One region of the Fictibacillus halophilus genome, then DNA from elsewhere that is predicted to be linked to it. Evidence: riboswitches for the same ligand, from Rfam matches in the RefSeq annotation. Region 1 holds a riboswitch; each other region holds the start of a gene.
What was found. Region 1 has a riboswitch for thiamine pyrophosphate ahead of thiT (energy-coupled thiamine transporter ThiT). Riboswitches for the same ligand answer to the same signal wherever they lie in the genome.
Positions count from the first base shown of each region.

Region 2: another riboswitch for thiamine pyrophosphate. It lies ahead of tenI (thiazole tautomerase TenI); the one in region 1 lies ahead of thiT (energy-coupled thiamine transporter ThiT).
Region 3: another riboswitch for thiamine pyrophosphate. It lies ahead of tenA (thiaminase II); the one in region 1 lies ahead of thiT (energy-coupled thiamine transporter ThiT).

Region 1 covers NZ_JAEACF010000001.1:1,043,172-1,053,467, forward strand. The annotation lists gene rlmN (dual-specificity RNA methyltransferase RlmN) at 1-687, shown strand, start outside; gene I5J82_RS05530 (Stp1/IreP family PP2C-type Ser/Thr phosphatase) at 695-1,453, shown strand; gene pknB (Stk1 family PASTA domain-containing Ser/Thr kinase) at 1,450-3,471, shown strand; gene rsgA (ribosome small subunit-dependent GTPase A) at 3,474-4,364, shown strand; gene rpe (ribulose-phosphate 3-epimerase) at 4,364-5,011, shown strand; TPP riboswitch at 5,032-5,138, shown strand; gene thiT (energy-coupled thiamine transporter ThiT) at 5,227-5,799, shown strand; gene I5J82_RS05555 (thiamine diphosphokinase) at 5,796-6,440, shown strand; gene spoVM (stage V sporulation protein SpoVM) at 6,545-6,625, shown strand; gene rpmB (50S ribosomal protein L28) at 6,848-7,036, opposite strand; gene I5J82_RS05570 (Asp23/Gls24 family envelope stress response protein) at 7,271-7,633, shown strand; gene I5J82_RS05575 (DAK2 domain-containing protein) at 7,649-9,325, shown strand; gene sdaAB (L-serine ammonia-lyase, iron-sulfur-dependent subunit beta) at 9,422-10,084, shown strand; gene sdaAA (L-serine ammonia-lyase, iron-sulfur-dependent, subunit alpha) at 10,097-10,296, shown strand, end outside.
Region 2 covers NZ_JAEACF010000001.1:3,059,057-3,069,352, forward strand. The annotation lists gene I5J82_RS15635 (ABC transporter ATP-binding protein) at 1-458, opposite strand, end outside; gene I5J82_RS15640 (DMT family transporter) at 546-1,478, opposite strand; gene I5J82_RS15645 (DMT family transporter) at 1,850-2,770, shown strand; gene yidC (membrane protein insertase YidC) at 2,830-3,579, opposite strand; gene I5J82_RS15655 (hypothetical protein) at 3,608-3,889, opposite strand; gene I5J82_RS15660 (MoeB/ThiF family adenylyltransferase) at 3,928-4,944, opposite strand; gene I5J82_RS15665 (thiazole synthase) at 4,941-5,708, opposite strand; gene thiS (sulfur carrier protein ThiS) at 5,713-5,907, opposite strand; gene thiO (glycine oxidase ThiO) at 5,913-6,980, opposite strand; gene tenI (thiazole tautomerase TenI) at 6,964-7,584, opposite strand; TPP riboswitch at 7,654-7,760, opposite strand; gene I5J82_RS15685 (hypothetical protein) at 7,914-8,183, shown strand; gene I5J82_RS15690 (stalk domain-containing protein) at 8,421-9,320, opposite strand; gene I5J82_RS15695 (pullulanase X25 domain-containing protein) at 9,456-10,296, opposite strand, start outside.
Region 3 covers NZ_JAEACF010000001.1:1,332,333-1,342,628, reverse strand. The annotation lists gene I5J82_RS06985 (energy-coupling factor transporter transmembrane component T family protein) at 1-285, opposite strand, end outside; gene I5J82_RS06980 (ABC transporter ATP-binding protein) at 269-1,720, opposite strand; gene I5J82_RS06975 (ECF transporter S component) at 1,734-2,315, opposite strand; gene tenA (thiaminase II) at 2,317-3,021, opposite strand; TPP riboswitch at 3,106-3,213, opposite strand; gene I5J82_RS06965 (manganese-dependent inorganic pyrophosphatase) at 3,347-4,276, opposite strand; gene I5J82_RS06960 (glutamate synthase subunit beta) at 4,384-5,862, opposite strand; gene gltB (glutamate synthase large subunit) at 5,888-10,296, opposite strand, start outside.

The DNA of each region.
Region 1 (10,296 bases):
ACATTAGGTGGACTTAAGCGTAATCTTCTAGCAGGTGAGATTGTAGCTCAAGTCCTTCAAGTTCAGCGCGCGCTTGATGAGACAGAAGAAAGAGTAAGTTCAGTAGTTGTTATGGGTATAGGAGAGCCTTTTGATAACTATGAAGGACTTATGTCGTTTTTAAAGATTATCAATCACGATCAAGGCCTTAATATCGGAGCACGACATATTACGATCTCAACTAGTGGCGTGGTACCTTACATCTACAAGTTTGCGGACGAAGGTATGCAGATCAACTTTGCGATCTCTTTGCATGCGCCGAACACAGAGACTAGAAGCCGATTGATGCCAGTAAATAGAATGTATCCGTTAAACGAACTAATGGATTCTATTCGTTATTACATTAAAAAGACAGGACGCCGAGTGACGTTTGAATATGGTTTGTTTGGTAAAGTTAACGATTCCGTGGAACACGCGAACGAGTTAGCAGACTTGATCAAAGATATTAAGTGTCACGTAAATCTAATTCCAGTAAACTATGTACCAGAAAGAGACTATGTCCGAACACCAAAAACACAAATTTTCAAGTTCTTAGAGACGTTAACCTCAAGAGGCATTAATGCCACCATCAGAAGAGAACAAGGACATGACATTGATGCTGCATGCGGTCAGCTGCGTGCCAAGGAACGTAAAGAAGAGACGAGGTGACGGGAAGATGCAAATTGCCTTTCAAACAGACGTTGGAATGGTAAGGAAGCATAATGAAGACAGCGGGGAAGTGTTCACAAAGGGTGAACACTTTCTTGCAGTTATCGCAGATGGTATGGGTGGACATAAGGCAGGCGATATCGCTAGCCAAGAAGCCCTAAAAGTGATGAAAGAAGCATGGTCTCAATTCGAAGAAAATATGGAAAATGTGAAAGAATGGATCCAGAATGTTTTAAAAGATACGAATAAACATATCTTTGATTTTTCTCAGGAGAATCCCGAGACGAGAGGTATGGGCACTACAATTGTGGTTGCTTTGGGTACGAACAAAGAAATTACAGTGGCTCATATTGGTGACAGCCGATGTTATCTATATTCTTATGGTGAACTGAAACGAGTTACGGATGATCACTCACTTGTCCAAGAATTAGTGAAATCTGGTCAGATTACAGAGGATGAGGCAGAGATTCATCCAAGACGAAACATGATCATGAAAGCTGTAGGTACTGATGAAACTGTAGAAGCTGAGTTTAATAAAATCACTTGGCAGAACGGTGACTATCTTTTGCTTTGTTCTGACGGTCTATCAGATAAAGTATCGTCTAAACGGATTCAAGAAGTATTCCAAGATCCTATGGAATCTGTTACTGAGAAGGTAGAACGATTGATCACTTGGGCAAAAGATGCCGGTGGAGAAGATAACATTACTGCTATCCTTATACAGAATAGTTCTGACACAGAAACAAAAGGGGAAGCAATAACATGATAGGAAAAAGAGTCAGTGGCCGCTACAAGCTTTTAGAAGTTATTGGTGACGGCGGAATGGCCATCGTTTATCGAGCAAAAGATTTAATTTTAGATAGAGATGTAGCAGTAAAAGTTCTTCGCTCAGAGTTTAATAAAGACGAAGATTTCATCAGACGATTTAAAAGAGAAGCTGAATCAGCAACAAGTCTTAACCATCCGAACATTGTGAGCATCTATGATGTCGGAGAAGATGAAGAGATCTATTTTATCGTGATGGAATATGTGCAGGGAAAAACACTAAAGCAATACATAAAAGAACACGGAAAAATATCTGTAGAAGAATCTCTGCATATTATGAAGCAGATCGTTTCAGGTATGGCGGTCGCTCATGATCACGGAATCATACATCGTGATATTAAACCGCATAATATATTAATTACAGATAACGGTACAGCAAAGTTAACAGACTTTGGAATCGCGCTCGCTATTACTTCAGCAACGATCACACATACAAACTCAATTCTTGGATCTGTTCACTACTTTTCACCTGAACAAGCGAGAGGCGGTATCGCGAATGCAAAATCAGATATTTATTCATTTGGTGCTGTACTCTATGAAATGGTTACAGGGAGAGTTCCGTTCGTTGGAGATTCACCGGTGTCTGTTGCGCTAAAACATCTTCAGGAAAACGTGATCGAACCGCGAAGATTGAATCCTGAAATCCCACAAAGTGTGGAGAATATTGTATTAAAGTCGTTGGCTAAAAATCCTTTAAGAAGATATGACAGTGCTGATGAACTGTTGAGGGATATGAATTCAGCGTTAGATCCAGACCGTATGTATGAACAAAAATGGAACGAAGAAAACGAGGAAGATGAAAAAACAAAGTACATTCCTCCTATAGTCGCGCCACCTATCGAAACACCTGTGAAGAAAGTAGAAGAAAGAGAAAAAGAAAAAAAGCCCGAGAAACCTAAGAAGAAAAGAAACTGGTGGCTCATTTTACTTATTTCACTTCTGTTATTAGGCGGAGCGGGAATTGCTGCTTTCACAATGATGCCTTCTATCTTTTATGTTGAAGAAGTAGGTGTTCCAGATGTTGTGGGAGAAGAATATGTAGATGCTTTTGATAGCTTGAGAGCCGAAGGTCTTGAAGTGAAACGGCAGGAAATATTTGATCCCGAGATAGAAGAAGGTCTTGTAGTAAGGCAAGATCCAACTCCAGGAACAAAAGTGAAACAGCAAGCAATCGTCACATTATTCGTATCAAAAGGACCTGAAAAGGAAAATATGCCTGATGTAGAAGGCTATAATGTAGAAGATGCGAAAGAACGTTTAAAAGAAGATGGTTTCAGACAGGTCAATATCAACTATGAAGAGTCAGACACTGAGCCAGAAGGTACTGTGCTCGAACAAAGTCCTGATCGTGATGAAAAAGTAACACCTGCAGAGACGGAAGTTACACTAACGGTTAGTTCTGGAACCCCAACGGTTCAAGTTGAGAACTTAATCGGTGCATCTGAGCAAGATGTAAAAACGTTTGCTGATAATGCTGGACTTACAGTTGAATTCTCTAAAGAGTTCTCTGATACAGTCGAAAAAGGAAGAGTAATCTCGCAAACTCCATCGCCTTTCACTCAAGTTGAAAAAGGAGCAACCATTTCTGTTGTTCTTTCAGATGGTCCAGAAACAGTAGAAGAAGAACCACCACCTACTGAAGAGGACCAACCTGCTGAAGATCGAAAGGTAACAAAAGATATTGAAGTAAAGGTAGATAAGAAGGACAAAAGAGAGCCAGTTACAGTAAAGATTGTATTTTCAGATAAGAATGCCTCAAATGAAGTGTTTGTGGAAGAACAGGTCACAGACAAAAAGAAATATCAGCTACCTCTAACGATTGCTGAAGGTGGCTCTGCTTCATACGTTGTGTATATCAACGGAGAAGAAGAGGAATCTGAGACGATCAATTATGATGACGCTAGAGGTGCTAGTGGACGGATGAGTAGAGATGATGAGGAAGGGGACGATGGTGATTAAGCATGCCTGAAGGAAGAATTGTTAAAGCGTTAGCCGGTTTTTATTACGTTAAGGAAAATGGTAAGTCTGAAGTTTTCCAATGCAGAGGAAGAGGAAATTTCCGCAAAAAGAAAGTAAATCCGTTGGTAGGGGACTGGGTAGAATACGAGTCAAGCAATATAACAGATGGATACATTCTTGATGTGAAGGAACGCAGAAACGAATTAGTTCGTCCTCCTATCGCGAACGTAGACCAAGCTATTCTTGTTTTTTCAGCTACTGAACCTGATTTTAGCACGCTTTTATTAGACCGTTTCCTTGTTCACATCGAAGCGAACGATATTTTGCCTGTTATTTGTATCTCGAAAATGGACCTTATACAGAAAGCTGATGATATTGAGGAGATCAACCATTATATTGAGGCGTACAAAACACTAGGTTACGAAGTCATTCCAACTTCGACGAAAACAGATGATAGCCTTGAAATGTTTTATCCGCTTTTCAAGGATAAAGTTACCGTCTTTGCAGGGCAGTCTGGTGTAGGTAAGTCTTCCCTTTTAAATGCGATCAATCCAGAGTTAATGCTTGAAACAAACGAGATCTCAAGCCATTTAGGCCGAGGGAAGCACACGACTCGTCATGTGGAACTCATTCTTTTCGGTAATGGGTTAGTTGCTGATACACCTGGGTTTAGCTCGTTAGACTTCTTAAACATTGAGGCAGAAGATTTATCGATGTACTTTCCAGAGATGAATGAGCTTCGAGGAGATTGCAAGTTCAGAGGCTGCTCACATACGTCAGAACCAAAATGTGCAGTTAAAAAGGGAGTAGAGGATGGAGTCGTTCCAGAGTTCCGCTATGACCATTACGTAAGCTTTTTACAAGAAATTAAAGATCAAAAACGGAGGTACTGATGATTAAAATAGCTCCTTCCATTCTGTCGGCTGACTTCTCCAGGTTAGGCGATGATATAAAAGCTGTAGAAGAAGCAGGTGCGGATTATATTCATGTCGATGTGATGGATGGTCATTTCGTACCAAACATCACGATTGGACCGCTTGTTGTTCAGGCGATTCGCCCTGTAACGAAACTTCCATTAGATGTACATCTAATGATAGAAAATCCAGATCGATACATTGAAGAATTTGCAAAAGCAGGTGCTGATATTATTTCTGTGCATGTAGAAGCATCACCACATCTTCATCGAACGGTGCAACTGATTAAACAACATGGAGTAAAAGCTGGTGTGGTTATTAATCCAGCTACTTCAGTAGACTCTATCAGACATATACTTCAAGATGTTGACCTTGTATTGTTAATGACCGTTAATCCTGGATTTGGTGGACAAGCGTTCATTGAGAGTGTAGTGCCCAAGATCAAAGAAGTATCCGATCTAGTTAAAACTCAAGGATTGAATGTTGAAATTGAAGTTGATGGTGGAGTGAATCCTGAAACGGCTCGTCTTTGTGTCGAGGCTGGTGCGAATGTATTAGTTGCTGGATCTGCCATTTATGGGAAGAAAGATTTAAAGGATGCAATAGCAGCCATTCGTGGTGTATAATTAATTGAAAAAATAAAATAAGCAACCACAGGGGGAGTCCTTTAAAGGGCTGAGAGGGGAGTGTTCTCCCGACCCTTTGAACCTGAAGCTGGATCATACCTGCGTAGGGATGTGGAGTCGTATGACTTTTTGAATGTAAAACTCAAAAGCAACCGAGCTCACATGCCGGTTGCTTTTTTTGTTTTTATTCTAACGACATACTAGGGGGAGTATTAATGAACAATGGTAAAGTACTATTAATGGCTGAAATTGCGATTATGGCTGCACTTTCACTCATTTTAGGATTGATCAGCTTCAAAGGGATTTGGCCACAAGGTGGATCGGTGTCTCTCGAAATGGTTCCTATTTTTCTTTTAGCATTTAGAAGAGGTTTAAAAGCAGGGGTTTTTACCGGATTAGTCGTTGGGTTGTTACAACTTCTTATCAATCCTCAAATTTATTATTTTGCACAAGTCATACTTGATTATCCGCTTGCATTTGCTTTAGCGGGAGTAGCAGGTGCATTCGCACCATCACTTGCTCAAAATAGATCAAAAAGAACAGCTTTAATGGTTCTAGGGATTTTTGTAGGATGTACGTTAAGGTTAATTTCGCATGTATTATCTGGTGTTATTTTCTTTAGTGAATTTGCTCCAAAAGAAATGAATGTTTGGCTTTATTCGTTCTTATACAATGGATCATTTATGGTTGTTATTTTTGCGATTACGGCGCTAGTTGTCATTCTATTAACGAATACAGCACCGAAACTACTACATGCCGCACGTAATGGTCATCACCAAGCAGCATGAAGATAAACATCGTCGCAGGTGGTCCTGAACATCTGATCCCTGATCTAAAGCCCTATGATCTCAAAAGGAATCACATTTGGATCGGTGTCGACAGAGGAACGCTCTTTCTATTAAAAAATGGCATCTTCCCTCAGCATGCATTTGGCGATTTTGATTCTGTTTCTGATGATGAGAAAAAAATTATTTTAGACTCATCCATAAAAGTGAACAAATATCAATCTGAAAAAGATGCTACAGACATGGAGCTCGCACTAGAGTGGGCGTTGGAACAGAACCCGGAACAAATACTCATATTTGGTGCTACTGGTGGAAGATTAGATCATGAATTGATGAACATCCAATTATTATATCGATCTCTGAGAGTACGTACAGACGTTAAAATTATTGATAACAGAAATGAAATCTCTCTACATTTACCGGGATGTTATGATATTGAGCAGGATCATCGATATTCATACATCTCGTTTCTAGCTCAAAGTGAAGAAGTGACAGGCATAACTTTAGAGGGATTTAAATATCCGTTAGAACAAGCTAAGCTTCAGGCTGGATCATCATTATGTGTTTCCAATGAGCTTGTAAATAAAAGTGGTACTTATTCTTTTGACTCCGGCATAATATTGATGGTAAAGAGCCGTGATTAAAAAATCACGGAATACAGGCCCCCAAAGCACCTTTTTATAAAAAGGGGAATAAAGTATTTATGTTTAGCTCTTATCATTTTTTATGGGCCTGGAGGAGGGGTAAGATGAAATTTTATACCATTAAACTTCCTAAATTCTTGGGAGGCTTCGTACGTGCCGTCTTAGGTTCTTTCAAAAAAGGATAACAAACAAAAAAAGCGCTTGTGCGCTTTTTTTGTTTGGTTTTATGAATGATAATAAAATACTGTCTAGTTTTTAAAATTTACTGTCCGGTTTAAAAAAAATACTGTCCGCTTTCAGCTTTTTACTGTCGACTTTTTAAAAAATACTGTCCACTTGAATCTATTTTGGTTATCAAAGTGCTTTTGGACAAAGAAAAAAACAGCAGCGGCTGCTGCTGTTTTTATTTATACACGTTCAACTTTGCCAGATTTAAGGGCACGAGCAGATACGTATACGCGTTTAGGCTTTCCGTCCACAAGAATACGAACCTTTTGGACATTAGCTCCCCAGCTTTTCTTTGATTTGTTCATTGCGTGAGAACGCTTGTTACCAGTTTTAGGTCCTTTTCCAGTAATAAAACATTTACGAGCCATGTAGGTGAACCTCCTTTACAGCAAAAAAGCTTTGCATCAATTCAATCGTATGTTAAATACTAAATAATATTAGCATGACTTCAGAAGCAATGCAACATATTCGTAAAAGGTTTTCAAGTAAATTTCCTTGACAATACTATTTACATAGTGTGAAATGTAGTAGTCCTTTCAAAATAGGCTGATGTATAGTAAAATATTTGTTAGCCATTTAACAAATTAAAGGGGGATGTAAGCATGTCCATTGAAATGAAAACAACCTATGGTCAAATTGATATTTCTAATGAAGTAATTGCCACTATCGCCGGTGGAGCCGCAATTGATTGTTACGGAATTGTTGGCATGGCATCAAGGAAGCAATTAAAGGATGGAATAACTGAACTTTTAGGACGTGAAAATTTCTCCCGAGGGATCGTTGTTCGACAAGAAGAGGATGAAGTACATATTGACATGTACATCATCGTTAGTTACGGAACAAAGATTTCTGAAGTGGCTCATAACGTTCAGAACAAAGTGAAATATACCCTGGATCAAATGCTTGGTTTGGCGGTTGACTCAGTCAATATCTATGTTCAGGGTGTCAGGGTGACAACCCCTTAGTTAGGAGGAAGTTTTGTGTCTTTAAAAGTATTAGATGGAAAAAAGTTTTCAAAAATGGTACTCGAGGGTGCTTCAAATCTAACAAGAAATGCAGCAATGGTCGACGCACTTAATGTTTTCCCTGTACCAGATGGTGATACAGGAACGAACATGAATTTAACGATAACCTCTGGTGCTAAAGAAGTAGAAAAAAACACTTCTATTCAAATTGGTGCTGTTGCAAGTGCTTTTGCAAAAGGCCTACTTATGGGAGCGCGCGGAAACTCTGGTGTTATTCTTTCACAGTTGTTTAGAGGATTCTCTAAATCAATCGAAGGAAAAGAGACGATTAACGCTGCTGAATTTGCCAATGCATTTGATAAAGGTGTAGAAACTGCGTATAAAGCTGTAATGAAACCAGTAGAAGGTACGATTTTAACTGTAGCTAAAGATGCTGCAAGAAAAGCAGTAAAAGAAGCTAAAAAATCAGACGATATCCTATACATTATGAAAGAGCTTGTTAAAGAATCGAAAGCTTCCTTAAACCGTACTCCTGATCTACTTCCAGTTCTAAAAGAAGTGGGTGTTGTTGATTCTGGTGGACAAGGGTTAGTCACTGTTTATGAAGGGTTTTTGGCTGTCCTAGAAGGCAAAGAGCTGCCAAAAGTATCTGTTAACGCTCCTTCCATGGGTGATCTTGTTAACGCTGAGCATCATAAAGCTCAGATGCACATGAAGACGGAAGATATCCATTTCGGATATTGTACAGAATTCATGGTAAGGTTCGAAGATAAAAAGATCAAAAGTAATCCATTCGATGAGATCAACTTCCGTAATGAGTTAAGTCAACATGGTGATTCTTTGCTAGTTGTTGCTGATGAAGACGTAGTAAAGGTTCACATCCATACGGAACAACCTGGTAACATGCTAACACTTGCACATCGTTATGGCAGCTTGATCAACATCAAGATCGAAAACATGCGTGAGCAACACTCAGCGATTTTAGAGAGCGAGAACGAAGTGATTCCTTCGTACTCACAATCTACTCCTGAGAAGAAAAAGGAATATGGTATCGTTACGGTTGCGATGGGTGAAGGAATCGAAGAGATGTTTTCATCAATGGGTGCATCAGTTATCCAAGGTGGACAAACGATGAACCCAAGTACAGAAGATATCGTAAAAGCGATTGCTGAGGTTAATGCTGAGAAAGTGTTCATTCTTCCTAATAACAGCAATATCATCATGGCATCTGAACAAGCTGCAAGTGTTGTTGATGAAGAAGTTGTAATCATCCGCACAAAAACAGTGCCACAAGGTATCGCTTCTATATTAGCTTTCAATCCTTCTGCTGATATGGCAGAGAACGAAAAGAAGATGAATGAAGCCATTACTTCTGTTAAGTCAGGACAAGTCACTTATGCAGTTCGTGATACATCGATCGATGGTGTTGAAATTGCAAAAGGTGATTTTATGGGGATCTCAGAAGGAAAGATTCTAACTTCTAAGACAGATAAACAAGAAGTTACGAAAGAACTACTCTCAAATATGCTCGATGAAGATTCAGAGATCGTTACGATTATCTATGGTGAAGATAGTTCTGAAGAAGAAGCGCAGGAACTTGCTGAATTTATTGAAGAAAAGTATCCAGATGCTGAAGCTGAAATTCATAACGGTAAGCAACCGATCTATTCATTCATCTTATCAGTAGAGTAAAAAATGAAAAGTATTCTCTCTTAAACTTAAAGTGTGATAAAGTTAAGAGGGAATACTTATTTTATTGGGAAAAAATGCAACTTGAAGGAGAACGTCATGAAATATAAAAGTGTATTTGATATTATCGGTCCCATTATGATAGGACCTTCTAGTTCACATACAGCCGGCGCTGCACGAATCGGACGAGTAGCGAGAAGCCTATTTGGCAGGAAACCTAAGTACGCAACCATCTCATTCTATGGCTCTTTTGCTAAAACCTATCGTGGTCATGGGACGGATGTAGCGATTGTTGGCGGAATTCTTGATTATGACACGTTTGATACTCGAATTGTGGATGCGCTTACAATAGCGGAGCAAGAAGGGATCATGGTTACGATGACGGCTGAGGACGCAATAACCGACCATCCTAATACGGCTCGTGTCATTATTGGTGATGAGGACGATAAGATTGAAGTGGTAGGAATTTCAATCGGTGGCGGGAAAATCGAGATTACTGAACTGAACGGATTTGAGTTACGATTATCTGGAAATCATCCAGCTCTTTTGATCGTTCATAATGATAAATATGGAGCGATAGCAGGAGTGGCAAATATATTGGCAAAGCATGAGATCAACATTGGTCATATGGAAGTATCAAGAAAAGAAAAAGGGAAAGAAGCATTGATGGTTATTGAGATTGATCAAAATGCAGATGAAATCATCATTGACGAACTAAATTCTCTCCCAATTGTTCAACAAGTAGTAAAGATACACGATTAAGAGGTGAGAAGTATGTTTCGTAATGTAGCTGAATTAATAGAATTAGCAGAATCAAAAAAATGTAAGATCTCAGAGATTATGATACAGCAAGAAATGGATGTTACTGGACGCTCTAGAGAAGAAGTTATAGGATTCATGGATCGAAATTTAAGAGTGATGGAAGAAGCAGTCTTACGGGGAATTACAGAAGATGTGAAATCTCATTCTGGTCT
Region 2 (10,296 bases), 2.0 Mb from region 1:
TTCGGTTTATGTAAAAGTGCCTGAGCTACACCCAGTCGCTGCCTCATACCAAGCGAGTATGTTTTCACCTTATCGTTAATCGCGTACTTCAGATCAACGAGTTCAATCACTTCGTCAATTCTTTCCTTCGTTACATCCGGCATGATCCTTGCATATTGCATAAGGTTTTTATAGCCTGTCATATAGTCATACAACTGCGGATTTTCAACGATCGCGCCTACGCGTTCCATCGCTTTTTCAAAGTTACCCCGCAGATTGTCACCGTTGATCAAAACGTCTCCGTCCGTGATGGAGATCAGCCCCACGATCATTCGAATCGTTGTCGTCTTACCCGCTCCGTTCGGACCAAGCAGACCGAAAATCTCACCTTCTCTTACCGAAAACGAGAGATCATCAACAATGGTCTTGCCTTTGATCTTTTTTGTTAAGTTCTTAAGCTCTAACGTATGTGTTGTCATGCGCTCCCCAATTCCTCCTATCATAACTCTCTCTTTTCACCATGTAATACGACTGAGAATAAAGAAAGGTTTCGTAAATTTTGTAAATTATTTACTTATTACTTTAACACTTCTGCTTGCTTTTGGTATATGCTTTTCTCTTTTGGTAACGCGTGTTGAGATAACAACACCTAGGATGACGAGAACGCCGCCAGCTCCTTGATACCATGCGAGTGTTTCGTCGATAAAAAGAACAGCAAAGAGCGCAGCAAACACAGGAATCAAGTTCAAAAAGACCCCTGCTTTACTCGGTCCGACCCGCTCAACCGCCGTATTCCAGGACATGAACGCAACGATCGATGCAAAGATTCCGGTATAAAGGATCGTTGCAACCGTGCCATAAGACCATACAATTTCTTCTGTTTGCATTTCTCGCATTGAAAATGGCAGCAAGATGAGGATGCCGAGAAACGCGGTTACAATGAACGTGCTGTAAGTAGGAAGAATTCCCGCATATCTTCGAATAAGAAGCGAATAGATGCTCCAGCAGATCACAGCTCCTATGACGATTAAGTCACCTTTATTAAACGACAGCTGGAGTAAAACGGTGAGTGAGCCTTTTGAGATAATAAATAGCAGTCCTACGAGTGAAAGCAAGGCTCCTGCAATCTGTTTCGAGTTCAGCTTCTCTTTCAGAAAAACAAACGACAATAGGAAAAGCAGAATCGGTGTTGACGTGTTAACGATGGATGCATTGATGGAAGTCGTGTAGTGAAGAGCGATGTACAAAAGTGTATTGAAGCCCGTGATCCCAGTGATCGATAAGATGAGAACAACATGCCACTGTTTTTTTAGTATTCGCCATTCTTTTCGTAAAAATGGTACGGCAAACGGAAGAAAGATGAGAAATGCGGTACACCAACGTAAAAAAGATAGTGTTACAGGCGGTAAACTACTCGTTATCGCACGTCCGATCACAAAATTCCCGCCCCAGATTAAGTTTGCGACCACTAATAGTACATACGGGTTAACTTTTTGCATGGTGTGGAGCACTCCTTTTTTGAGATTAAGTCGTTTTGAGCTTCAATAAGGTAATTTTCCTAGTAGATTAAGTCTAATCAGCCACGCATTAAGTCTAAACAGCTACCAATTAAGTCTAAATTCAAAAATAAAGGCCATTCGACAAATCTGACCATAAAACGTTGCCTGCCAGCCCCCTAATCGACAGATTCAAAATCATTTTCTCCCACTATAGCAGACTATCTTTTAAAGTAGATATGGTCATTTCGCCTCAATCTAAAAATTGTAAGCTTTTTTCCTGTAAATCCATTCTAAATGCTGTACAATGGAAATTAAAATCATTGAAATACTTTACTTTATGAAGTAAAAAGCAGAAGAAAGAAGATGACATAATGAAAGCGTATCGGACGTATGTGATTTTATTCCTGGTTATGGTGGTATGGGGGTTAAATGTAACAGCGACGAAAATCCTGGTTACGAACTTCATGCCCGTTACGATCACAGGAATTCGAGTTCTAACTGCTGGCTTGACCGTATTTCTGCTTCTCTTCACCATAAAAAAAGTTCGGTGGCTTACGAAAAAAGAGTTTTGGTATGTTTTTCTCGCGTCGATCTTTAATGTTGTGGCTCATCACTATTTTCTATCGATCGGCTTGACCGAGACAACAGCCACGAACGGCGGGTTGATCATGGGAATGTCACCACTTCTAACGACCATTCTAGCTATCTCGTTTTTAGGAACACCTCTCACTCTCTTAAAATCAATCGGACTTCTTCTTGGGTTCTCTGGCGTTGCGTTCATCGTTTTGGAAGGAAACAGTCAGGTAGCAGGAATCTCGTTCGGTGATGGATACATTTTATTATCTGTACTCACGCAAGCTGTAAGCTTCATTCTGATCAAGCGAGTGGCACACACGTTAGATCCGCGACTCATGACCGGCTATATGATGGTGATCGGTTCACTGTTTCTGATCGTGATCGGATTGATCGAAGAGCCACAAGGATTTGCAGGTGTTGTTGAGAATTCAACCGTTTCGTTATGGCTGATCTATTTTGCTTCAGCTTGTATTGCTACGGCTGTCGGCCATATGCTCTATAATGAGGCAATCGGTAAAATCGGAGCATCTGAAGCTTCCATTTTTATAAACTTGAATCCATTTTTCGCCCTAGTTGGTGCCTATCTATTTTTAGGTGAACAAATTTTGTTTCAGCATATTTTCGGTTTTCTGCTCATCATCACAGGTGTCCTCTTAGGATCTGGTGCTGTTGAGGAGATACGGAACAGAAAATTACGCAAAAAACACGCGGCTTAAACTTGGCGAACGAACATAAAAAACGACCAGAGGTTATAAAAACTCTGGTCGTTTTCTTATTACACGCTAGCAGACACTGCTTTTTTCTTTCGTTTTTGCAAAACAACATTTTGAATCGTTAAAAAAACATTCCCTACCACCCAATATAGAGGTAGAACGGCGGACAGCTTCCATGCAGAGAATAGAATGATGATCGGCATCACATAACCCATCATTTTTATTTGAGGATTTGAAGCAGCAAGCTCAGTTGTACTCATTTTATATTGTATGAACGTGGTTAACGCCGCTAACACCGGAAGCAGATGCAGAGGATCTGCTGTTCCAAGGTTAAACCAAAGAAAGTTGTGCAATGCAATTTCTTTCGTTTTAATGATTGCATAATAAAACGCAAACAGAATCGGCATCTGGATCAAAAGGGGCAAACACCCCATGGATAACGGATTGACTTCATGTTTTTTATAAACAGCCATTAATTCATTTTGTAATTGCAGTTGAGACTCTCGATCTTTTCCTGTGTGCTTTTCACGTAGCTGTTGGATCTCCGGCTGAATCTTCTTCATCTTTTCCTGATTTTTCGTTTGTTTCAATGTTAACGGCATGATCAGAAATCGTATTACAATTGTTAAGATGATAATCGCGATGCCATAGCTATCGTTAAACAGATACGCCACATATTGGATAAGCTTTGAAAACGGGTAGATGAAAAAATGGTTCCAGATCCCCGGGCTCTCTGCGGTAATGGGTGCGTTGTTGCAGCCAGATAATAGAAAAATAGCTAGTAATGAAAGAATGGATACATACTTCTTCAATTCTTGTTCCTCCTTGTTTTTTAAATCTTTAAGCAAACAAGGAGGAAACGTGTCCTTCTTTATCATCAGGCGTTTCTTTTCTAAACATTGTACGTGCGATTTCGTCGCGAATGAAGCAATAATTTTGAACGAGGTGAGAGTCGGTTATCCTCTTCTCGGAACTTAGCCTGTCCTGTTTCACATGGTGATTTAATCTATGAACAAGAGATTGATTAACGACCGAAAGCTGCTTAGCAATAATGAACGTTAGTGCGATACTAATGGATAAAACTAATGCGTCCGTTTGATAGATCAGATCAAAAAACTCCATAAATCAAATCACCTCCTATACTTCATTATACAGAGTTTTCACCCTATATATCTATGATATAGAGATTTCGCCTCTGCCGTATTCTTCGTGCCATGAACAAGCGCACGGCCATCTTTAAAAAGAACGAGGCGATGACTGCCACTTTGAAGCTCTAGTAAATAATGATTACAACGAACCTCACCATGTGGGAGTAACCTTCTCTCCATCTCTTCTAAATTAATTTCAATCGTATGAGCGGGACGAATCTGAACGGTATCCCGCCCGCAAAGAACAGCTGTTTTTAACGCAGCACCTTTCTCTAAGTAAGGATACGTAGGGTTAGCCCCACAAGATGGACAATCTACCTTCTTCGCTTTTCCCATCCCTAATTGAACATGCTGATTCGTCCACGTATCAAATGTTACGATTTTCTTCCGAATGGATGCATAGTCTTCAACTAAAATCTTTAGCGCCTCAGCTGTTTGATAGGCTGTGACCATCTGTACGGCTGGAGAGATAATTCCTGCCGTATCACATGTTTGGCCGTTCGCCGGAATCTTATCAAGCAAACAGTTCAAACACGGTCCATCCCCAGGTAAAATCGTGTAAGAAATACCATAGCTCCCAACACAAGCCCCATAAATCCATGGTATCTCATATTTCTGAGCTAGATCGTTGATCAACAGACGCGTTTCAAAGTTATCCGTTGCATCCATGATCAGATCGATACCAGAGATCAATTCTTCTGCTTCCTCGATCCCCATGTCCATCACATGTGCTTGAATTTCTACTTCAGAATTAATCTGGTTCAATCTATTTTTTGCAGCGATTACTTTTGGCAGCTGTCTCTTCGCATCTTCTTCAGAATAGAGCTGCTGACGCTGAAGGTTCGTCCAATCCACGTAATCACGATCAACAAGAACGATTCGTTTCACCCCTGCACGTGTGAGAGCTTCAGCGCTTCCTGCACCAAGCGCACCTGCACCAACGATCAGCACACTTTTTGTCCGTATTTTTTCTTGCCCTTCTATACCGATTAGGCTAAACAATTCCTGCCTTGAATAACGTTCATTCACTTCACACTCAACCCTTCTAAAGGACTGCTCGCTGTTGCCGTTTCTTTTCTTGGAATTCTTCCTGCTTCATACCCTAGCTTTCCAGCTTCTACAGCCATTTTCATCGCAAGGGCCATCTTCACAGGATCTTTCGCACCCGCTACGGCTGTGTTTAACAGCACACCATCCGCTCCGAGTTCCATCGCGATCATCGCGTCACTCGCACTGCCGATTCCTGCATCAACGATTACGGGAACCTTCGTTTGCTCGATGATAAATTTTAAATAAAGCGGGTTGATGATTCCTTGTCCTGAACCGATAGGAGAAGCGGCAGGCATGATTGCATGTGAGCCCAGCTCTTCTAATCGTCTAGCAAGAACAACATCATCTGACGTATAGGGAAGCACGATGAACCCTTCTTTTAATAGCTCTTCTGTTGCTTTTAACGTTTCAACTGGATCCGGCAGCAGCGTTTTGTCGCATCCGATGACTTCTACTTTTACCATATCACATAATCCTGATGCTTTCGCGAGTTTTGCGATGCGCACCGCTTCTTCCGCTGTTTTCGCGCCAGCTGTGTTCGGTAACAATGTGTATTTTTCCAGATCGAGCATCTCTAAAAAGTTTGGCTGACTTCCTTCAAAGATGTTCATCCGACGAACTGCAAAAGTCAAAATCTCAGAACCAGATACCTCTACCGCTTCTTTTTGTGTTTTGAAGTCCGGGTATTTGCCTGTACCTAAAAGTAATCGTGATGAAAAGGAATAGTGTCCAATGTTTAACATACCATCAACCTCCGCCAACGAATCGAACAAGTTCGATCTTGTCGTTTTCTTTTATTTGAGTTTCTCTTTGTTTCTGATTATCAATAATATCTTCGTTCACTTCTGCAATCACAACTTGGTCATGTAAGTTAAGGTGCTTCAGCAAATCTGTAATTGACTGCAAAGAATTAGGCACCATGACCTCTTCTCCATTTATCATAAGTTTCACGAATGATATACCTCGCTTTCCATATAGTCAGCAATCCTTTTTCCAGTTATGGCGGAAAGCAGAATGCCGTTTCGATAATGCCCCGTCGCAAGAATGAGACCCTCTTTATGTGGATGAGGACCGATATAAGGAATTCCTGATTCTGTTTGCGGACGGATGCCTCCCCATGCTTTTTCAAAACAAGCACCACTTAGTTCAGGAACGATCTGTTTTGTCTTCTCCATTAATTCAAAGAGACCTGAAAATGTAACTTCTTCATCAAAGACGTGTGGTGTACTTGTCGCGCCAACAAATATTGTGTTTTCTCGCTTTGGAACGAGGTAACAGTTTTTGTATTTTACCGTACCTGTGAGTAGCGGACGCTGTGTTTTAAAAGAAAGACATTCCCCTTTTACCGGCACCATTTTTAGTGAAGGTTCTAGATCAGAGCTCCACACCCCACCAGCTACTATGACGGAATCAGCATGAAACGTTTCTTTCGTTGTTATGACACCTGTCACCCTGTTGCCAGTTTGAAGAAGCTGAACCACTTCCGTATGCTCTTTTATCTCGGCACCGAGAATCTCTGCGGACTGATATAGGGCTCGAGTAAGCTTAACTGGTGACACTTGACCATCTTTTTCAAAATAGAGAGCTCCCTTTACAAGTGGCGACAACGCAGGTTCTTTCCTAAGCAGGTCGTGTGCTGGAAGCCAAAAAACTGCTTCACCTTGATCTTGACGCTTGGCCGCTTCTCTTTTTAGTTCATCCGCTTCTTCCTCTGTAAACGCCAGTTCATAGATTCCTTTTTGAATGAGTTCGATGTCTATCCCGCAAACGTTGAAAAGCTCCTGTGATAGAGAGCTGAAGGAATCCCGACTTTCTTTTGCCAAGGAATAGAGTGGATGGTCGGTCTTAAACTCCATCTCAGCTCCGAGCATGCCGGCTGCAGCACTAGACGCCTTACTTCCTATGGTTTCTTTTTCAAGAAGCAGCATACGTTTGTTTTGTTTACAAAGCTCATAGGCGATGGAACAGCCGATCACGCCGCCTCCAATAATGATGGCATCATACGTTGTGCGCATCCCACACCTCCAGTTGTTGTTTGTACAGTTTTACAGCTTGTAGTGGTGATTTTGCTTCTAAAATACCTGACATGACGGCGATTCCAGATGCACCTGTTTTAATGACATTCCGTACGTTTTCTGATGTGATGCCTCCGATCGCGATGACCGGAAGTGTAGTTTGATCCACTACACGTTGAAGCTGATCTAACCCTCTTGGCTCCGCATTACGTTTGGAAGCCGTCTTAAAAATATGACCATACATGATGAAGTCGGCGCCGCTTTGTTCAGCATCCTGTGCTTCTGAAACAGAATGAACAGAGCAGCCCATCACCATTTCAGGCAGAGCTCTTCGCACTTGTGACACATCTAAACTGTGATGTGCCAGCTGAACACCTTTTACGCCTGTGCAAAGTGCTACATCCACTCGATCATTTACAATAATTTTAGTGGAAGGCACTCCTGCTTTCTGAAGACGTTCGATAAGATGACTGACTTCTTTGGCAGACTTTGTTTTTTCCCGTACATGCAACATCGTCATATACGGATGAATGCTTTCCGCTATAGTTACTAACTCATCAACACTTTGCCTGCCCGTGGTAATCACATGAAGCTGTTTTTCCACAATAAAAAACCACCTCCTTTATGTAGCAAAGAGGTGGTTTCACAGTTTTAAGAAAAATGGCAAGTTTATCTGATCCACACACCACTTCCCTACGCTGGTTCTAACCAAATCAGGTTCCAAGGGTCTTAAAGTTCACTCTAATCTCAGCCTTAACAAAGGCACCCCTAGTAGTAATGATTATTTAATTTTCTATAAGACTAGTTTAACGTTTAAGGGCTTTCATAACAACCAGTGAGTTATATTAATACATTTATTATCACCTTTCATGTCTAATTGTCGCTCACCTAGGGAATACCATTTACATGAATTAAATGAGGAGTGTGGTGTGAATGAAGTATTTTATCAACGTTAACAAAAGTGTAGAAGAAGAGTATGGAAAGATGTTTGTTTATGATCCTGAACGCAACAAGGAGAACGAAGACGAGCTAGAAGTGTTGAACAATCTTGACGAACAAGACAAAGGAAAACCTTATATTTTTCCGAAAAGCTTCTTGTTAGAGGTTTCGGCTGAGGATTATAAGAGGTATGCTGAGGCAAAAAGAAATAATAAAGATCTGAAATCAGTTACTGAGGCTATATTAGAAAGGTATAAAAGATAAGAGCTACCGAATTAAGTAGTTCTTTTTGCTCTATGAGTCAAAATCTCATTCCTATGAGTCTAAACTAGGTTTCTATGGGTCTAACTCGCCAATCTATGAGTCAAAATAGATGTTCGATGAGTCCTGCTTCATTCTATGAGTCAAAATCCAAGCTTTATGGGTCTAAGCTAAAACTCTTTGGGTCATTCCCCCATTTCCCCACTCAAAAAGGATGCCTCATCATGAGGCACCCCTTTTTTACGGACGAATAAACATCTGTGTCCAATATGTCTTGTATCCTGTTGTACCTTTTATATAACCCACACCAATTTGTGAGAAGTTATCACTTAAAATGTTTGCTTTGTGACCTGGGCTATTTATCCAACCTGTCATAACGGCACTTGTTGTCGTATAACCAGCAGCAATATTTTCTCCTGCAGAAGTATACGTGATACCAAACTGTTTCATCATATCAAACGGTGAGCCATATGTTGGAGACGTGTGGTCAAAATAGTTTTTTACGAGCATATCCCTAGATTTTTCTCTTGCTACATTGCTCAATGTAGGGTTTAAAGATAACTCTTTCTTGCCGTTATTTAAACGATATTTATTAACAGAAAAAAACGTTTCAAGTTCATACACATTTTGCTTACTAATTGTTCCAGTAGATAAGTGAGTTTTATATGTTGGATCGGTTAGATGAAGTGATCCTGTTTCTTTATAAGTTGCTGTATTTGAACTTTCATCCCAAGTTACATCAAATCCGTATGCTTCCCCAACTAAACGGAGGGGTATGTATGTACGATTATTAATAATAGCTGGTTTAACATCAGATTGCTGAATATAGAATTTATTACTAAATTGTTTTTCTAAAAATGGTGAATGAATGTTGATAGCAAGCTTAGCCGTTGTTCCAGCCTTTGATAATTGCGAGGTAACCATGTTTGTTGATGAATTCCATTTTACTTCAGCGTTCATTGATTCAAAAACCGGTCTGAGCGGAACTAACAATCTATTGTTTTTCACAATAGGTTTCTCATCTGGAAAAACAACACTATTATTTCCAATTTTCACATTAAATGATTCCGCAGATACGTCTGCGCTATTAATTCCTAGGACTAATAGACCTGTAGCAAGTAGACTCACAAAATACTTCATACTCTTACCCCCTCTAAAATCATATATGAATATAGCATATTTTTTCTTAAGTAAATCTTTAAAACTAAAACAGTAAAGAAAATGTAATCTAAGGAAAAAGATGCCACTCCCCAAGAGAAGCAGCACCCTATCAAACTAATTCTTATTAATCGTCATCAAGATATCCTTCGTGTTCTTACCAATCGCTCCACCGTCATTTTTGAAAATAGTAGATTTATTCTCTTCTGACGGTTCGATATGAATGTTCAGCTTGTTCTCTCCTGCACTCAAGTTTACCGTGTGCGTGAACGTCATGTCATCGTTAATCGTAACCGGCTGACCGTTGATCGTCATCACACCTTCTTTAATGGCATTTCCTTTTAGGGTGATCGTGTCTGATGTTACAGTCTGGCCATCCGTATGAGAGGTAACGACAACCGGCATATCGATCCATCGTAGGATCTTATCTTGAACGACCATCGAATTACCGCCTTGGTTCGTGACAACAAAACTCAGGTCTGTTCCTGTTGCACCATATCCGTAATAGCTTACATCATCATCGTTTGGATTACCCGGTGTATGGTCAGCAAGACCCTCTTGATCCCAAGAGCTGTTCTTTGCGTATTTGTACGTAATGACTTCACCTTCTTGCGCTTCAAACGTATATTCATAATCGTTTGTTACGGCGCCGCCACGCGTCATCTTCCACGCACCTGTGTTCCAGCCGTTCTTGCTGCCTGGCATCGTAATATCCACGCCTTGTGGTGTATAGGCTGGTGCGTTCACTTTCATTGTGACTTTTACCATAACAAGGTCAGGCGTAACCTGAACGGCGTTCGACTTCACACTGTTACCGGCTTTGTCATAGATGTGCACTTCGTAACTGTAGACTTTTCCGTTCGTTACGTTCAGATCTTTATACGTTGTGGCACTTGTATCAAGGACTTGGTCAATGACTTCTCCATCACGAACAATCGTGAACAGATATGGCTCGTTC
Region 3 (10,296 bases), 290 kb from region 1:
ATATGCCCATTTATAAAGAATCGTTTCTCCCTTTCCAAATAAGATCATGGAAGAAGAAGTTGAAAGAAAAACAAGCAAGAAAGGCAGAGATAGAAAAAGTAATTGCTTGTAAGAATATCCTGTGGCAAAGATAAACAGAAATAAGATCACAAATGAAAAACCAACCATATAATTCAGATCATGAATGGTGATGGCAAATACGAACAAACCCAATATCGTTAATAGTTTTAAAGAAGGATTTATGCTGTGTAACCAGGTGTGTTTGCCATTAAATAATGAGTTCATGCAGAATCTCCTTCTCGACTTTTGTGCTTTTGTTGAGTTGATGATCAGTTACAATTTTACCGTTCTGTACCTCCCATAAGCGTGTTGCAAACTGATCTGTAATATGGCGATCATGTGTGACCATTAGAATGATCGTTCCTTTTTGACGCTCTTTCTCAATCCATTCTAAAATTTCGAACGTGTTTATGGAGTCTTGACCAAAAGTTGGTTCATCAAGAAGTAAAATGATTGGTTTTTGCAAAAAAGCGGTTGCCACACTTAGACGTCTCTTCTGACCGACAGAGAGGTGGTAAGGATGTTGGTCCTTCTTACTCATCAATTCAAGAGAAGAGAGTATCTCTTTTGCATTTGTTTCAATTTCCGGCTCGTTTTGTAAACCATAGGTAACTTCGTCGAATACCGAATGAGTTAAAAATTGATATTCTGGATTCTGAAATACGAGGTAAACCTGTCCAGATATATCTTTCGTTTTTTGAATACGTTTCTCATTCAAAAGATAGATTCCAGATGTTTTAATGAGCTGCATTAAAGCTAACAATAATGAACTCTTTCCTGCCCCATTTTCACCCATTATCGTAATCCATTCTCCTGATTGAACTACAATATCATCTACCTCTATTTTTATTTCTCTATTTTGATACCCTTTAAAATTTTGTAGCTTCAGAGCGTTCTGATATTCAATCTTATTTACCGCGATCGGGTTTCGTTTATATTCGGTCCATGCACCAGGGTACCAAATTCCATACTCTTTGATTTTTTCCTTATAATGAGTAAAGACCATCGAAGTGTTGCCATCAGCAAGAACTTCACCATCTGGTGTAAATACAATAAGACGATCAGCTATATCCAGAATTTTGTCAATTTTATGTTCAACAATAATCAACGTTTTATCTTTCCATATTCTTTTAACCGTTTCCCAAATTTGTTCTGTTCCCTTTTCATCAATAAAAGCGGTTGGCTCATCTAAGAATATGACATCCGGTTCTAGCGCTAATACAGAGGCAATCGCTAATCGTTGCTTCATTCCACCTGATAGATGTTGAATCGGTGTATGAATGTTATCAAGTTCAAGCCCAACCTCTTTTAATAGGGAACAAATCTTGCTTTCCATCTCCTCTCGTGGCACTTCCAAGTTCTCAAGTACAAATGCTAATTCTTCATCAACATATGGCATACAGAACTGGGTATCAGGATCTTGAAATACAAATCCCCATTGATCAGGGATTTGTATTTCCTCACACTTCATAGGAATGTCTATTGTTCGTGGTACTAAGCCTGAAAGAACTTGCAATAGTGTGGACTTGCCACATCCGGAGGTGCCAAGAAGAAGCACTTTTTCACCACGATTAAAAGACAAACTCAAATCTTTAAACAGCATTTCCGATTCACCTGGAAACTTTAATCTTAAATTCTTAACAGATGTTATACTTGTCATCTAACCACCTCTGTTATTGATTTAATGCGTCATGATCCTTTTTTGACGAAGATCGTACTAAATTCGTCACACCTGTAGCTTCTAAAGCTTTTACGATAGAAACGGCAAACAACCCTGTAAATAATATAGAACCGATTAATCTAAAAACGATAAATAAGGTAAGGTTCCATGTTGAAAGATCCCCAATATATCCCTTGTAAAAGTCCATGATTAAAGATCCTGCACATGAACTTAACGCTGCGAGCGAAATGACAAAAAGGTCAAACCGTTTATAGCCAAATGCGAACAGGATAAATTCTGCAAACAATCCTTGAATGAGTCCGTATAGTAACACTTCAAGTCCAAACTCAGAACCCATTAAAAATTCTCCAGAAGAGGCAGCGATTTCCGCTAATAGTGCAACTCCAGGTTTACGAATAATTAAAAACGCAACCGTCGCTGCCATGAACCACATCCCATATATCAACTGATCGATGTGTAGACCAATTGGTTTAACAGCATAATAAAGAGGTCCCCAAATCTTATACAAGATACCAAATGCAATAGAGATGACTACCGTTACAAGGATATCCGTTAACTTTAACCCTTTTTGCATTCTACCCTTCACTCCCGATCGTGGCTGGATTCAGACTGAATGGAATCGGCCATTTTTCCAATGTATAAGCCATCTCCCAAAAAGAATATTCGTACTGACAACTGATTAAGAAATGTTGAATCATTTTGCTTTTTTCCTGGTCACTTGCGTTTTCAGCCAATTGATTCAATCTATCGATCTGTTCATTTACCAGTTCTGAGAACCATTCACCGCCATATGCAGCGATCCACTCCTGATAGATCGGCTCTTGTGGTTTTGCTCCTTTAAACGTTTCACCTATTTCTTGATAGATCCAATAACATGGTAGAATGGCAGCGATAATTTCTCCTAAGCTTCCAGACTCTGCCACTCGGTAAAGGTGTGATGTATAATGATAAGCAGTTGGAGCGGGTTCAAAACTTGTCAGTTCTTTCTCTGTCACCCCCAACTGTTTCATAAACGTCTCATGAAGTCCTAACTCAGCGTCACTAGTACCTTGTGCATGTACCGCCATCCTAGAAGTCGTATACAAATCCTCAGCTCTTGCAGCGCCCATCGCTTGTATTCTTGCAAAATGAGATAAGTAATATGAATCTTGTAAAACGTAGTATCTGAAGCATTCTAATGAAAGGTCACCATCTGCAATTCCTCTTACAAATGGATGTTGAAGGTTTGCTTCCCAAATAGAAGCGGCTCTTTCTCGTAAAATATCGGTAAATGTGTTCATATGAATCCTCCTTGTTTTATCCAACAAAAAAACCACTCTCAGCTAAGAAAGTGGTTGTATTTGGAGAATTCAAGAAATAAATAAGACTCCGCAACACCACTTCCCTACGCTGGTATAATCCAGATCAGGTTCTAAGAGTCTCAAAGTTACACTTTGATCTCAGCCTTATAAAAGGCACCCCTAGTGGTTCGTTTTTATGTAGTTGGTTTCTGTCTTAAATGATAGCAGTCTCATTTAGATTGTCAACTGTTTTTAAGAAGCACGACATTTATATAGCAAAGAAAGGGCAAAGCCTTAGTATGGCTTTACCCTTTAGAATCTTCATTTATTTGCTCATCGCTTCTGTTAAAACAGGCACGATTTGTTTTTTACGAGAAACAACACCTTTAAGAACTGCTGTATTGTTTTCTAATTTAACGTTATATGCTTCTTCAACAGATTGTGATCTCTTACCAAGAGCTAAGGCTGTAGAGTCATTTGTTAAAATATCGGTTACAACAAACATAAATAGGTCTAGACCTTTGTCAGCAATAACTTTAGTGATCGCTGATTCCAAGTCTTCTTGATGTTGTAATACATCGCTAGCATCAACCGTATTTACTTGAGCAACTTCAATTTTGTTTTCTCCAATGTTAAATTCTTTAGCATCAAGTGAAATCAATTCTTCAACTGATTTATCACTTAGGTCTGCACCTGCTTTTAGCATTTCTAAACCGTACTTTTCCGCATCTACTCCAGCAATTTCAGCAAGCTCGCGTGCCGCGGCAACATCTTCTTCTGTACAAGTAGGCGATTTAAACAACAAAGAGTCAGAAATAATTGCAGAAAGCATAAGTCCTGCAATGTTTTTCTCAACTTGAATACCTTTCTCTTTGTACATCTTGTTTAAGATTGTAGCTGTACAGCCAACAGGTTCAGCACGATAGTATAAAGGGTCGCTTGTTTCAAAGTTCGCGATACGATGATGATCAATAACCTCTAATACTCTTACTTTATCAATGTCATTTGCACTTTGTTGACGTTCGTTATGATCAACTAAAATAACTGCGTTTGTTTCAGCAGAGACATGTTCAACTAAACGTGGAGTCTCAGCTTTAAAATAATCTAAAGCATATTGTGTTTCACCGTTAATTTCACCTAAGCGAATAGCTTCTACATTTTGTCCTAATTTAGACTTTAAGTCAGCGTAAACGAGTGCTGATGTAATCGTGTCAGTATCTGGATTTTTGTGTCCAAAAATAAGTACTTTTTCCATGCGTCTACTCCTTATAAATAAAAGAATTGTTTTTTAGCCTAAGCCTTATTTTATCATATATATAAAGCTTTTGGCTTTTGGAGTTTATTGTAGCATGGAAAAAAGCCTTAAGGCAAAACCGTACTTCCCATCAACGATAGATCAACTTGACGTGCACAATCACGTCCTTCTTGAATCGCCCAAACGATTAAACTTTGACCGCGCCTAGAGTCACCTGCTGCAAATACTCCATCTACATTTGTTCTATAATCACCATGTTTAGCATTGACTTTGTTGTGTTTGATTTCCACGCCAAATTCTTTTAAGACTGGCAGTTCTGTCCCTTCAAAACCAATAGCGATGAAAACAAGATCTGCTGGCCAGATCTTCTCAGATCCCGGAATTTCTTCAAAAACCATATTCCCGGCATCATCAGATGTTCGTTTCATTTGAATCGTGTGAAGTTCTTTTAGACGACCGCTTTCATCTGATACTATTTTTTTTGTTTGGACAGAATACTCTCTTGGATCATGACCATATTGAGCAGTTGCTTCTTCATAAGCATAATCCATTGTAAAAATGTTAGGTTGCTCTGGCCACATGTTTGCATCACTGCGCACATCGGGAAGTTTAGGATGCTTACCAAATTGAACGACACTCTTACACTTTTGCCTCAGAGCCGTAGCTACACAGTCAGCACCCGTGTCGCCACCGCCGATTACGATTATATTCTTACCTTCTGCATCAATAAGTGGCTCAGAAACTTCGATATTTAATAATCTCTTCGTTGCCTGGGTTAAATAGCTCATAGCAAAATGAACACCTTCAGCTTCTCTTCCTTGAAGAGTTAAATCTCTTTGTTTCTGTGCACCTGTACAGAGAATTATAGAATCATACTCATTCTTTAGTTCTTCAGAGGTAATATCTTTTCCCACCTCAGTGTTAAGAATGAAATCAATGCCCTCTTGTCTTAATAATTTGATTCGTCTCTCCACCACATCTTTATCCAATTTCATATTAGGAATTCCATACGTTAACAAACCACCAGCTTTATCTGCTCTTTCATAAACTGTAACAGAATGACCCGCTTGGTTTAGCTGATCTGCTGCGGCAAGTCCAGCTGGTCCTGATCCAACGATAGCAACCTTTTTCCCTGTTCTTTTTTCTGGAATTCTAGGTTGAATCCAGCCGTTTTCAAAGCCTTTATCAATGATTGCTTTTTCTATATTCTTTATCGTTACAGCAGGTCCAGCTAACTCAACTGTACATGAGCCTTCACAAGGAGCAGGACAAACCCTTCCTGTGAATTCTGGAAAATTGTTTGTTTTCATTAAACGATCAAGTGCTTCTTTCCATTTTCCGCGATAAACCAAATCATTCCACTCAGGTATCAGATTATTAATAGGGCAGCCTGCAGCAGCCCCATTAATCTCAAAACCGATATGACAAAAAGGTGTACCACAATCCATACATCTTGCGCCTTGCCTTTTTAACATATCTTCAGGTTGTTTTTCGGTATATTCTTTCCAATCTTTAAGACGTTGGAGAGGCTTTCTCTCTATTGTTTCTTCTCTTGGGTATTCCAAAAATCCGGTTGGTTTGCCCATTTAAAATCTCTCCTCTCATCTCGATTTATTTCAGAATTAATTTTGTCGGCCCAGGTCTACCACTTGCTTTTGATGGGCTAGATCCAGCTTCAAAAGCGTTCATGATCGCTTCATCTTCTGTATAACCCGCTTTTTTCTCTTCTTCTATTTTCTTAATCATCTCTTTATAGTCATGTGGAATGACTTTCACAAAGTGCGACTGTTCCACTTTCCAGTTTTGTAATATTGCAGAGGCTTTTTTACTCTGAGTGTATGAAAAATGATTAATAATCATCTGCTTAACTCTTTCTGTTTCTTCAGAATCCATTAATCTCTCAAACTCAATACCTTCTTTGTTACATAACTGTTTTAATAAAAGAGGCTGATGGGTGTAGATATAGGCGATTCCTCCACTCATACCTGCTCCAAAGTTCTTGCCAACATTTCCTAAAACAACCACTCGACCGCCGGTCATGTACTCACAACCATGATCGCCAATGCCTTCGACAACAATGTTAGCCCCACTGTTTCTAACTGCGAATCTTTCACCAGCCAAGCCGTTAATGTATGCTTCGCCACTCGTTGCGCCATAAAAAGCAACATTACCAAGAATGACATTATCATCAGCTAAATATTCTGCTGATTTAGGAGGTGCGACAATTAATTTACCCCCTGATAATCCTTTTCCAAAATAGTCATTGCTGTCTCCGTTCAGATAAAGCGTCATGCCACGTGGCACGAATGCTCCAAAGCTTTGTCCAGCAGACCCAGAAAAATTAAGAGTTACGGTATCTTCAGAAAGCCCTTCTTCGCCAAATCGTTTCGTTATTTCACTACCAGCAATCGTACCTGCTACACGGTTCGTGTTTTTAATCGGTAGGTTGAGTGAAACAGTCTTCTTCATTTCTAAAGCTGCCTTTAGCTTCGGTAAAATCTCATTCATATCGAGTGATTGATCGATCTTATGATTTTGAGAAGTCTGTTTCGTACGAACACCGTCTACTTGATAAAGAAGCTTTGATAAGTCAAGATGCTTCGCTTTCCAGTGGTTTTTTGCACGATCACCAACTGTTAAAACGTCAGTGCGCCCGACCATTTCCTCCATCGTATGGAAACCGAGTTGAGCCATGATCTCACGAATTTCTTCAGCCACAAATCTCATATAGTTGACCACATGATCAGGGTCACCCATATATTTTTTTCTTAATTCAGGATTCTGTGTAGCTACACCGACAGGACATGTATCAAGATGACAAGCACGCATCATGACACAACCTAATACAACGAGAGGCGCTGTAGCAAAACCATATTCCTCAGCACCTAACAACGCAGCAAGCACAACATCTTTACCTGTCATCAGCTTCCCGTCTGTCTCTAGCGTTACGCGTTCACGAAGACCATTTAGCATCAACGTTTGGTGTGTTTCAGCAAGACCTAACTCCCAAGGAAGTCCAGTATGTTTGATACTTGTTTTTGGTGAAGCTCCTGTTCCACCATCATAACCACTGATTACGATTACATCAGCTGCGCCTTTTGCGACACCGGCAGCAATCGTTCCAACACCGGATTTCGCAACAAGCTTAACGCTAATTCTTGCTTCACGGTTTGCGTTTTTCAGGTCATGAATCAGTTGCGCCATATCTTCGATTGAATAAATATCATGATGCGGTGGTGGAGAGATTAATCCTACACCTGGAGTTGATCCACGAACATCTGCTACCCAAGGATATACCTTATTACCAGGCAACTGCCCACCTTCACCTGGTTTGGCTCCTTGTGCCATCTTAATCTGCAGTTCATCTGCATTTACTAGATAGTGGCTTTTTACACCGAATCTGCCTGAAGCAACTTGCTTAATGCTGCTTCTTCGGTTATTGCCAAGTTCATCTGGAATAAATCGAGCAGGATCTTCTCCGCCTTCACCACTATTGCTCTTTCCACCTAAACGGTTCATTGCGATAGCAAGTGATTCATGCGCTTCTTGACTAAGAGAGCCAAAAGACATCGCGCCTGTTTTAAAGCGCTTTACAATCTCTTCTACAGGTTCAACTTTATCAAGTGGTATTGCGGTTGTTTCAGGGGCAAATAAGAATAAATTTCTTAAGAAAGTCGTTCTCTCGTCATCCGCCAGTTTTGAGAACGTTTTAAAAAGTGAATAATCATTCTTACGACAAGCCCATTGGAGCGTATGAATCGTTTTTGGATTAAAAGCATGATGTTCACCAGTATTTCTCCATTGAAAATCACTTCCTGAATCTAATGTCTCATCAATGGTCTCTTTAAAGCCTTGCTGATGTCTCAAAATAGCCTCTTTTTCAATCTCAGCTAACGTGATTCCATCAATTTGAGAAGCTGTGGCTGGAAAATATTGATCGATTACTTCTTTACCGATTCCAACTGCTTCAAAAATTTGAGCCCCTCGATAACTTTGAACCGTTGAGATTCCCATTTTTGACATTACTTTAACAATGCCGTCCGTTATTCCTTGTTTATACGTTTTAATCGTCTTTGATAACGATAGGTTAATATGCTCATCTTCAATCGCTTCTTCAAATGTCTTATACGTCAAATATGGATAGATAGCATCTGCACCGTATCCAATGAGCGCTGCAAAATGATGAACTTCTCTAACTTCACCTGATTCAACGATCAAACTTACTTTGGTCCGAAGTCCTTCTTTTACAAGGTGATGATGTAGAGAACTAACAGCAAGTAAGACCGGAATAGGAATATTTAACTCATTCATTTCTCTGTCTGACAAAATTAATAAAGTTGCTCCACCTTGTATACCTTCTTCTGCACTTCTAAACAATGCTTTTAAACCGAGTTCTAAATCTTCCGAAAATAAAATCTGCAGAACTGCCGTTTTAAATTCATAAATCATGTTATCTGTAATTTGATTAAACTCATTTGTTGTTAACACAGGAGAATTCAATTGAATTCTCTTAGCGTTCTGCGGTCCAGGATGCAAAAGATTTCCTTCAGCTCCAAGCAGCGTCATCGTAGACGTGACAATCTTCTCACGAATGGCATCGATTGGTGGATTGGTAACTTGCGCGAATAGCTGTTTAAAATAATTGAATAATGATTGAGGATTATCAGACAAAACAGCTAAAGGTGTATCATTACCCATAGACCCAATCGGGTCTTTTCCTTCTGTAATAACAGGTATTAAATATTTGTGAATGTCTTCATACGTGTATCCGAACGCTTTTTGTTTACTCCTTATATTTTCTACGATGATTCCCGGCTCTTCGCCATCTTCATCTAATTGATGAAGTCCATTGGTAAGCCATAGTTCGTATGGTTCTTTACTCGACATTTCTGTTTTGATCTCATTGTCCGTGATGATTCTGCCTTCTTCTAGATCAATTAAAAGCATTCTCCCAGGACTTAAACGCTCTTTGTACAGAACATTCTCTTCTTCAACTTCAATAACTCCTACCTCTGAAGAGAAGATAATGTAATCGTCTTTCGTTACATAATATCGAGCCGGACGAAGACCGTTTCGATCGAGTATCGCTCCAATTTGTTTTCCGTCTGTAAAAGAGATGGCTGTCGGCCCATCCCATGGCTCCATTAAACAACTATGATACTCGTAAAAAGCCTTTCTCTCTTCTTCAAGATGAGGGTTCTCACTCCATGGTTCTGGGATAAGCATCATTGCTGTATGTGAAGGTTTTCTTCCAGCAAGTACAAAAAATTCAAAGGCTTGATCAAGGATAGAAGAATCGCTTCCATCTGCATCAAGAATAGGAAGCAGCTTTTCGATATCTTCTCCGAATGCTTCAGAAACGAACTGCTTCTCACGTGCTTTCATCCAATTCATGTTGCCTTGTAAAGTATTGATTTCTCCATTGTGAATAATGTACCGATTCGGATGAGCGCGTTCCCATGTTGGAAACGTATTTGTGCTAAAACGGGAATGCACTAAAGCGAATGGAGACACAAAATCCTTATCTTGTAGATCATAGTAAAAGGCATCTACTTGTTCTGGGGTTAACAAACCTTTATATACAATTGTTTGTGAAGATAAACTAGCAAAATATGTTTGAAGTCCCTCTTTCCTTGCCCAATGCTCTGCTTGCTTTCTGATTACAAATAGTTTTCTCTCAAAAGCTAAATCTTCAGAAATAATATCATTGCAAGCGATAAAGACTTGTTTAATTAGAGGGCAGGTTTCTTGAGCCTTTTTACCAATCGTTTTGACGTCAACAGGTACCGTTCTCCAGCCTATAAGTTTTTGTCCTTCTTGGTTAATAAATTGATTAATTTGTTTTTCTAATTTCTGCTGAGCTGTTGTATCATTGGGGAAAAAGATCATCCCTACCCCATAACGTCCTTTTTCAGGCAGATCAAAAGCAGTAACCTTTTTAAAAAAATCATGCGGTATCTTTGTCATTAAGCCTGCTCCATCCCCCGTTAAAGGATCACTTCCTTGTCCTCCACGGTGAT